DNA from 3 places in the Streptomyces sp. NPDC029164 genome. Region 1 is predicted to be linked to each of the others. Evidence: riboswitches for the same ligand, from Rfam matches in the RefSeq annotation. Region 1 holds a riboswitch; each other region holds the start of a gene.
The links. A riboswitch is a leader RNA that binds a small molecule or an ion and turns the genes downstream of it on or off. The one in region 1 is predicted to bind cobalamin.
Positions count from the first base shown of each region.

Region 2: another riboswitch for cobalamin. It lies ahead of metE (5-methyltetrahydropteroyltriglutamate--homocysteine S-methyltransferase); the one in region 1 lies ahead of ACZ4VT_RS24005 (cobalamin biosynthesis protein).
Region 3: another riboswitch for cobalamin. It lies ahead of ACZ4VT_RS05885 (ribonucleoside-diphosphate reductase subunit alpha); the one in region 1 lies ahead of ACZ4VT_RS24005 (cobalamin biosynthesis protein).

Region 1 is NZ_JBVHWW010000025.1:109,145-111,357, forward strand. Features, by position in the region: partial or broken gene ACZ4VT_RS24000 (cobyric acid synthase) at 1-82, opposite strand, end outside; gene ACZ4VT_RS24005 (cobalamin biosynthesis protein) at 79-1,074, opposite strand; cobalamin riboswitch at 1,112-1,265, opposite strand; gene ACZ4VT_RS24010 (hypothetical protein) at 1,378-1,599, opposite strand; gene ACZ4VT_RS24015 (inorganic phosphate transporter) at 1,646-2,213, opposite strand, start outside.
Region 2 is NZ_JBVHWW010000040.1:68,720-70,932, reverse strand. Features, by position in the region: gene ACZ4VT_RS31535 (hypothetical protein) at 16-339, shown strand; cobalamin riboswitch at 566-787, shown strand; gene metE (5-methyltetrahydropteroyltriglutamate--homocysteine S-methyltransferase) at 959-2,213, shown strand, end outside.
Region 3 is NZ_JBVHWW010000004.1:115,371-117,583, reverse strand. Features, by position in the region: gene ACZ4VT_RS05895 (Uma2 family endonuclease) at 1-156, opposite strand, end outside; gene ACZ4VT_RS05890 (GNAT family N-acetyltransferase) at 235-729, shown strand; cobalamin riboswitch at 771-902, shown strand; gene ACZ4VT_RS05885 (ribonucleoside-diphosphate reductase subunit alpha) at 1,048-2,213, shown strand, end outside.

The DNA of each region.
Region 1 (2,213 bases):
TGCCCGCCGTGACCACGCTCTTGCCGGCGTCCGACGTGGTACCGGCGACTAGGAGTCCGCCGCCGAGCTTCGCGCCGCTCATCGACGTCCCTTCCCTTTCCTGCCGGATGCGCCGGATACGCCGGATACACCGGATACGGCGGAGGCCAGCGTCCGGGCGGCCACACAGGCCCCGAGCGCCAGCCAGGTCACCTGTCGCGACAGCCGTACCGCCCGCTCGATGTCCGCGACCTCCACCGGCCGGCCGGCCCCGCCGTTCAGCACCGCCCGGTGCTCGACGCGGCCGCCGTACGCGAGGGTGCCGCCCAGCCGTACGCCGAGCGCTCCCGCGAAGGAGGCCTCGACGGGCCCGGCGTTCGGGCTCGGGTGCGCGGCGGCGTCCGCGCGCCAGGCGCGTACGGCTCCCCGCCGGTCGGGACCGGCCAGTACGGCGGCGGCGGCCGTCAGCCGGGCCCCCGGCCAGCCGGCCAGGTCGTCGAGCCGGGCGGAGGCCCAGCCGTAGCGCAGGTAGCGGGGGGACTTGTGGCCGACCATCGCGTCCAGGGTGTTCACGGCGCGGAAGGCCAGCAGGCCGGGGACGCCGCCGACGGCGCCCCACACCAGGGCCCCGACCACCGCGTCGGAGGTGTTCTCCGCGACCGACTCCACGACGGCGCGGGCCATCTGCTGCCCGTCCAGGGACTGCGGATCGCGCCCGCACAGGTGCGGGAGCCGCTCCCGGGCCACCTCGGTGTCCCCGGCGGTGAGCGCCCCGCCGATGGCGCGGGCCTCCCGGCCCAGCGAGGTGCCGCCCACGACAGCCCAGGTGGCGGCGGCGGTCAGGGCGATACGGACGGCAGCGGGCCGGGTGCGCACGGCGCGGGCGCCCAGCGCACCCACGGCGGCCGCGCCTCCGGCGCACACCAGCGTGTGCAGGAGGCCACGGGCGCGGTCGTCGCGCCACAGGGCGCGTTCGGCGGCGGCGGCGGCCCGTCCGAAGGCGGCCACGGGGTGCCCTCGGCGGGGATCACCGAGGATCCGGTCGCCGATCAGGCCCGCCGTGGCGCCGTACGCGAAGACGCGATCGGCACGCATGGTGGCAGGTATGTCCTCACTCAGGGTCCGCGCCCTGGTTCGACGTGTCCGGCGGCGAGAGTTCCTGGCTCCCGGGGCGCACGCGCGGCGTGCGCTCCCCGGTGACAGTGGCGGGACCGCGCCGGATTCGCACCGGACTTCCTCTCCATGCCGCCGTATTGGCTCGGGCAGTCCACCACGCACCGAGAAGGCCCGTCAACTCGCCGTTGACCTGCGGCGCGGCAGGGGCACGGGATGCGAAAAGCTCCCTCCGGGACAAATCCGGAGGGAGCCTTCACACCTGGTCGGCCGCGGGGCGGCGGATCAGGCGACGATCAGGTAGATCCCGTAGCCCACGGCTGCGGCGATGACCGCGAAGCAGGCGTACGCGCCGCTGCGGGCGAGGGTGGCGGTGCCGCCCTGCTCAGTGGCGGTCTCGTGCTTGGACAGGCCCACCAGGCCCAGGGTGAAGAGGGCCACGAGGGCGACGGTGGCGAAGAGGCTGACCCCGAAGACGGAGCCGAGCGCTTCCCAGTCGATCTTCATACTGCCACTTTCTGAATGTCCGGGTCTCTGGGTGTCTCTGTCTCGGTCAGACCGCGGCGGCCGGAGCCGCCGGGGTCTGCGTCGCGGCCGGGATGGTGGCCTTGAGGTCTTCGTCCGTGACCGCGGCGGTGGTGCCGGCGGCGGCGACGGTCGGCGGGACGGTGACCGCGGCGATCGCCGTGGTGACGACGCCCGGCTCCCCGGCGCCGGCCGGCTCCGCCTCGTTGACGTTGGTGTGGTCGACGACCTGGCGGCGCGAGATGAACCAGATGGCCAGGCAGGACCCGATCAGGAAGAGCGTGACCGCGGCGATGCCGACGTCACCGGCGCGCATGACCAGCTCGGCACCGGCCGAGACCAGCGCGGCGGCCGGCAGGGTCAGGCCCCAGGCGACGAACATGCGGGTCGCGGTGGACCAGCGGACCACACCGCCCTTGCGGCCCAGGCCCGCACCCATGACCGCACCGGAGCACGAGTGGGTGGTGGAGAGCGAGAAGCCCAGGTTCGAGGAGGCGAGGATGACGGACGCGGCCGAGGTCTGGGCGGCGAAGCCCTGCTGCGGCTGGAGGTCGGTCAGGCCGCTGCCCATGGTGCGGATGATGCGCCAGCCGCCC
Region 2 (2,213 bases), on a different contig from region 1:
CGGCAGGGAGGCGGGATGAGCTGGGCATCATGGACCACACGCGGGATCTTCACCGGACGCAGCGGGGTCGAGACCGACGAGGCCGGCGAGAGCGGCGAGACCGCCGGGCCGGGGCTCGTCCTCACCGGTGAGCTCGACATCCACACCACCTGGACCGAGGCCGACGGCCTCGCGTACATCACGGTGCAGTACGCCGGGGCGTCCGAGTGGCTCGCGCTTGCGGGAAGCCCCATCCCGTGCCCCAGTGAGGGCGCGAGCCGCGACCTGCACGATGCGGTCATCGACGCCATCCGAGCCGGAGCCGCCCGTCCCCTGGGCGCCGAAAACGCCCCTCGCTGACCCCGCGGCTCCGCGGCGGCCCGACCCACGTGCCCCCGGTGTCAGACCGCCCGGGGCAGCGGCCGCTGCGGCGGGCAGGTGTACGCACCGAGCGGGCGGATCAGCGCGTTGTGCCCGAGCTGCTCGGTGAAGGCCGTACGTCCCCTACCTGGTGTGCACGAGCGGCTGATCTCGTTTCGCCGTCCGATATCTGGAACGCTCTGCCCATTCTTCAGTCCGGCACCCTAGGGTGGACCCCGCAGCTGGTTCGCCCCGTCCGCCAGGCGGGATGCGTCGTAAGAGGGAACCCGGTGGGAATCCGGGACTGCCCCGCAGCGGTAAGTGGGAACGACCGCCGTCATACGCACTGGGACCGGAACCGGTCCTGGGAAGCGACGGCCAGTAGGTGTCTGCCCGAGTGGCCGGCGTGCCCACGAGTCCGAAGACCTGCCCGTTGCCCGAGCGCGAACGATCGCGCCCGGTTTCCCGGTGACCTCGTGGGCGGGTCGGCGTGCTTTCAGGCGGATCCTCCCCGTCGCGTACCCGGACGTACGGGACCACGCGGGCCGCCCGTTCCGGCACCCTTCGCGCCCTCGGCCCCCACTGGGTCCATGGAGACACGCTCGCGAAGGAGAGTTCCGTGACCACCGAGTCCGCAGCCGCGGCAGTACAGGCCACCGTCCACGGCTACCCCCGTCAGGGCCAGAACCGCGAACTGAAGAAGGCGATCGAGGGCTACTGGAAGGGCCGCGTCACCGCGGACGCCCTCCGGGAGACCGCCCGCGAGCTGCGCCGGGCCCACTGGGCCCAGCTGGCCGAAGCCGGCATCACCGAAGTCCCGACCGGAGACTTCTCGTACTACGACCACGTCCTGGACACCACGGTCATGGTCGGCGCGATCCCCACCCGCCACCGGGCCGCCGTCGAAGCCGACGCCCTGGACGGCTACTTCGCGATGGCGCGCGGTACGCAGGACGTGGCCCCGCTGGAGATGACCAAGTGGTTCGACACGAACTACCACTACCTGGTCCCCGAGCTCGGCCCCGACACCGTCTTCACCGCCGACTCCACCCAGCAGATCGCCGAACTCGCCGAGGCCCTCTCCTCGGGGCACACGGCCCGGCCCGTGCTCGTCGGCCCGGTCACCTACCTGCTCCTGGCCAAGTCCGCCCCGGGCGTGGCCGCCGGCTTCGAGCCGATCACCCTGCTGGACCGGCTGCTGCCCGTCTACGCCCAGGTGCTCGCCGAGCTCCGCGCGGCGGGTGCCGAGTGGGTCCAGCTGGACGAGCCGGCCCTGGTCCAGGACCGCACTCCGGCCGAGCTGAACGCCGCAGCCCGCACCTACCGGGAGCTCGGCGCCCGCACGGACCGCCCGAAGCTGCTCGTCGCCTCGTACTTCGACCGGCTCGGCGAAGCGCTTCCGGTGCTGGCGAAGGCCCCGGTGGAGGGCCTCGCCCTCGACTTCACCGATGCCGCCGCCGCCAACCTCGCCGACCTCGCGGCAGTCGGCGGGCTCCCGGGCAAGCGCCTCGTCGCGGGTGTGGTCAACGGACGCAACATCTGGATCAACGACTACCAGAAGTCGCTGACCACGCTCGGGACCCTCCTCGGGCTCGCCGACCAGGTCGACGTCTCCGCGTCCTGCTCCCTCCTGCACGTGCCGCTGGACGCCGGCGCCGAGCGCGACATCGACCCGCAGGTGCGGCGCTGGCTCGCCTTCGCCCGCCAGAAGACGAACGAGATCACCACGCTCGCCCGCGGCCTCGCCCAGGGCACCGACGCGATCACCCCCGAACTCGCCGCGAACCGCGCCGACCTGGCCTCCCGCGCGACTTCCCCGATCACCCACGATCCCGCGGTGCGGGCCCGCACCGCGGCGATCACCGACGCGGACG
Region 3 (2,213 bases), on a different contig from region 1:
GATGATCGTCCCGTGGTCCCCATCCGGCACTGCCTTGACCCCCAGCTTCCCGTTGATGAATTCAAACCGCAGCCCCTCGACCTCTCTGGCGGCTATCCGCGCCACGGTCTCGAACTCTTCGGTCAGCATCTGGGGCCGGTCGGTCATCACGGTCATGCCTTGCTCACCTTCCTCGACGGTGCTGCATCCGACGATAACGCCGGGCGCCGACACCCGTCCTGCACACTCGACCGCATGGACATCGTGATCAGGGCGGCGCTGCCCGCCGAGTACGAGCAGTTGGGTGAGATCACCGCGCAGGCCTACGTGGGCGACGGGCTGCTGGGCTCCGGCGAGGCGTTCTACGCGGGCGTGCTGCGCGACGTCGCCGGCCGGGCCGCCGACGGGGAGGTGCTCGTGGCCGTCTACGAGGGCGCCGTGCTCGGCGGCGTGACCTTCGCACCGCCCGGGAGCCCGCTGGCCGACATCGCCGGGCCCGGCGAGGCAGAGTTCCGGATGCTGGCCGTCTCCCGCGAGGCGCGCGGACGCGGCGTCGGCGAGGCCCTGGTGCGGGCCTGCATGGCCAGGGCGCGGGAGCTGGCGGGGGTCACGCACCTGGTGCTGTCGACCCAGCGCGGCATGACCGGGGCCCAGCGGATCTACGAGCGGCTCGGCTTCATCCGCACGCCGGAGCGGGACTGGGCACCCGTTCCCGGGCTGAAATTGCTCACGTTCCGGCTGGAGCTGTAGCCGCACCGACACAACATGTGGGGGGTCGCACAACAGCGCCCCCCCACATGTATGCTCATGGCTGCTGTCGCCGCAGGGGAATCCGGTGCGAATCCGGAACTGTCCCGCAACGGTATGAAGTGTCCGCCTACCGGACACCAAGTCCGAGGACCTGCCGACAGCGCGCCCGGCTCGACCGAACCGGGTGCCGACACGTCCGGGCCTCGCGGTTGGGCCGGTGGACGCCATGCGGTGCGTACGCGTTCCTGCCACGCCCGCATGCGCCCGCTCGCGCCCCGCTCCGCCGATGACCGGGCCGAGCGAGGGAGAGCTCCCGCCGTGACCATCGCGCCTTCCGCACCGCGCGCCGAGTCCGTTTCTGGCGACAACACCGAGGGCCCGGGGGCCACGCTGCTGCGTACCCTCACCGAACTGACGGCGGACCTCCCCGACACCGACCCCGGCCGCGTCGCCGCCGCCGCGCTCCGCGGCCGCAGCTCCGCCGCCGACGACGCCGAACTGCGCGGGCTGGCCACGGAGGCCGCCGCAGGTCTGATCTCCGAGGACCCCGCGTACTCGAAGCTCGCCGCCCGGCTGCTGACGCTGGCCGTGCGCGACGAGGCCGCGAGCCAGGGCTCCACCTCCTTCTCGGCCTCCGTCGAGGTCGGCCACCGCGAGGGCCTCATCGCCGACCGCACGGCCGAGTTCGTGCGCACCCACGCGAGCCGCCTGGACTCCCTCGTCGAGCTCACCCTCGCCGAGGGCGCCGACGACCGCTTCGGCTTCTTCGGCCTGCGCACCCTGCACAGCCGCTACCTGCTGCGCCACCCGATCACCCGTCAGGTCATCGAGACCCCGCAGTACTTCATGCTGCGCGTGGCCTGTGGCCTCGCCGCGGACGAGAGCGTCCAGGCCGTCGAGGAAGTGGCCTCGCTGTACCGGCTGATGAGCCGCCTCGACTACCTGCCCTCCTCCCCCACCCTCTTCAACTCCGGCACCCGGCACCCGCAGATGTCCTCCTGCTACCTGCTGGACTCCCCGCTGGACGAGCTCGACTCGATCTACGACCGCTACCACCAGGTGGCGCGCCTGTCGAAGCACGCGGGCGGCATCGGTTTGTCGTACTCCCGCATCCGCGCCCGCGGTTCCCTGATCCGCGGCACCAACGGCCACTCCAACGGCATCGTGCCGTTCCTGAAGACCCTCGACGCCTCCGTCGCCGCCGTGAACCAGGGCGGCCGCCGCAAGGGTGCCGCCGCCGTCTACCTGGAGACCTGGCACGCGGACATCGAGGAGTTCCTGGAGCTCCGCGACAACACCGGTGAGGACCAGCGCCGTACGCACAACCTGAACCTCGCCCACTGGGTCCCGGACGAGTTCATGCGCCGCGTGAACGCCGACGCCGAGTGGTCGCTGTTCTCCCCGGCCGACGTGCCCGAGCTGGTCGACCTGTGGGGCGACGAGTTCGACGCCGCCTACCGCAAGGCCGAGGCGGAGGGCCTGGC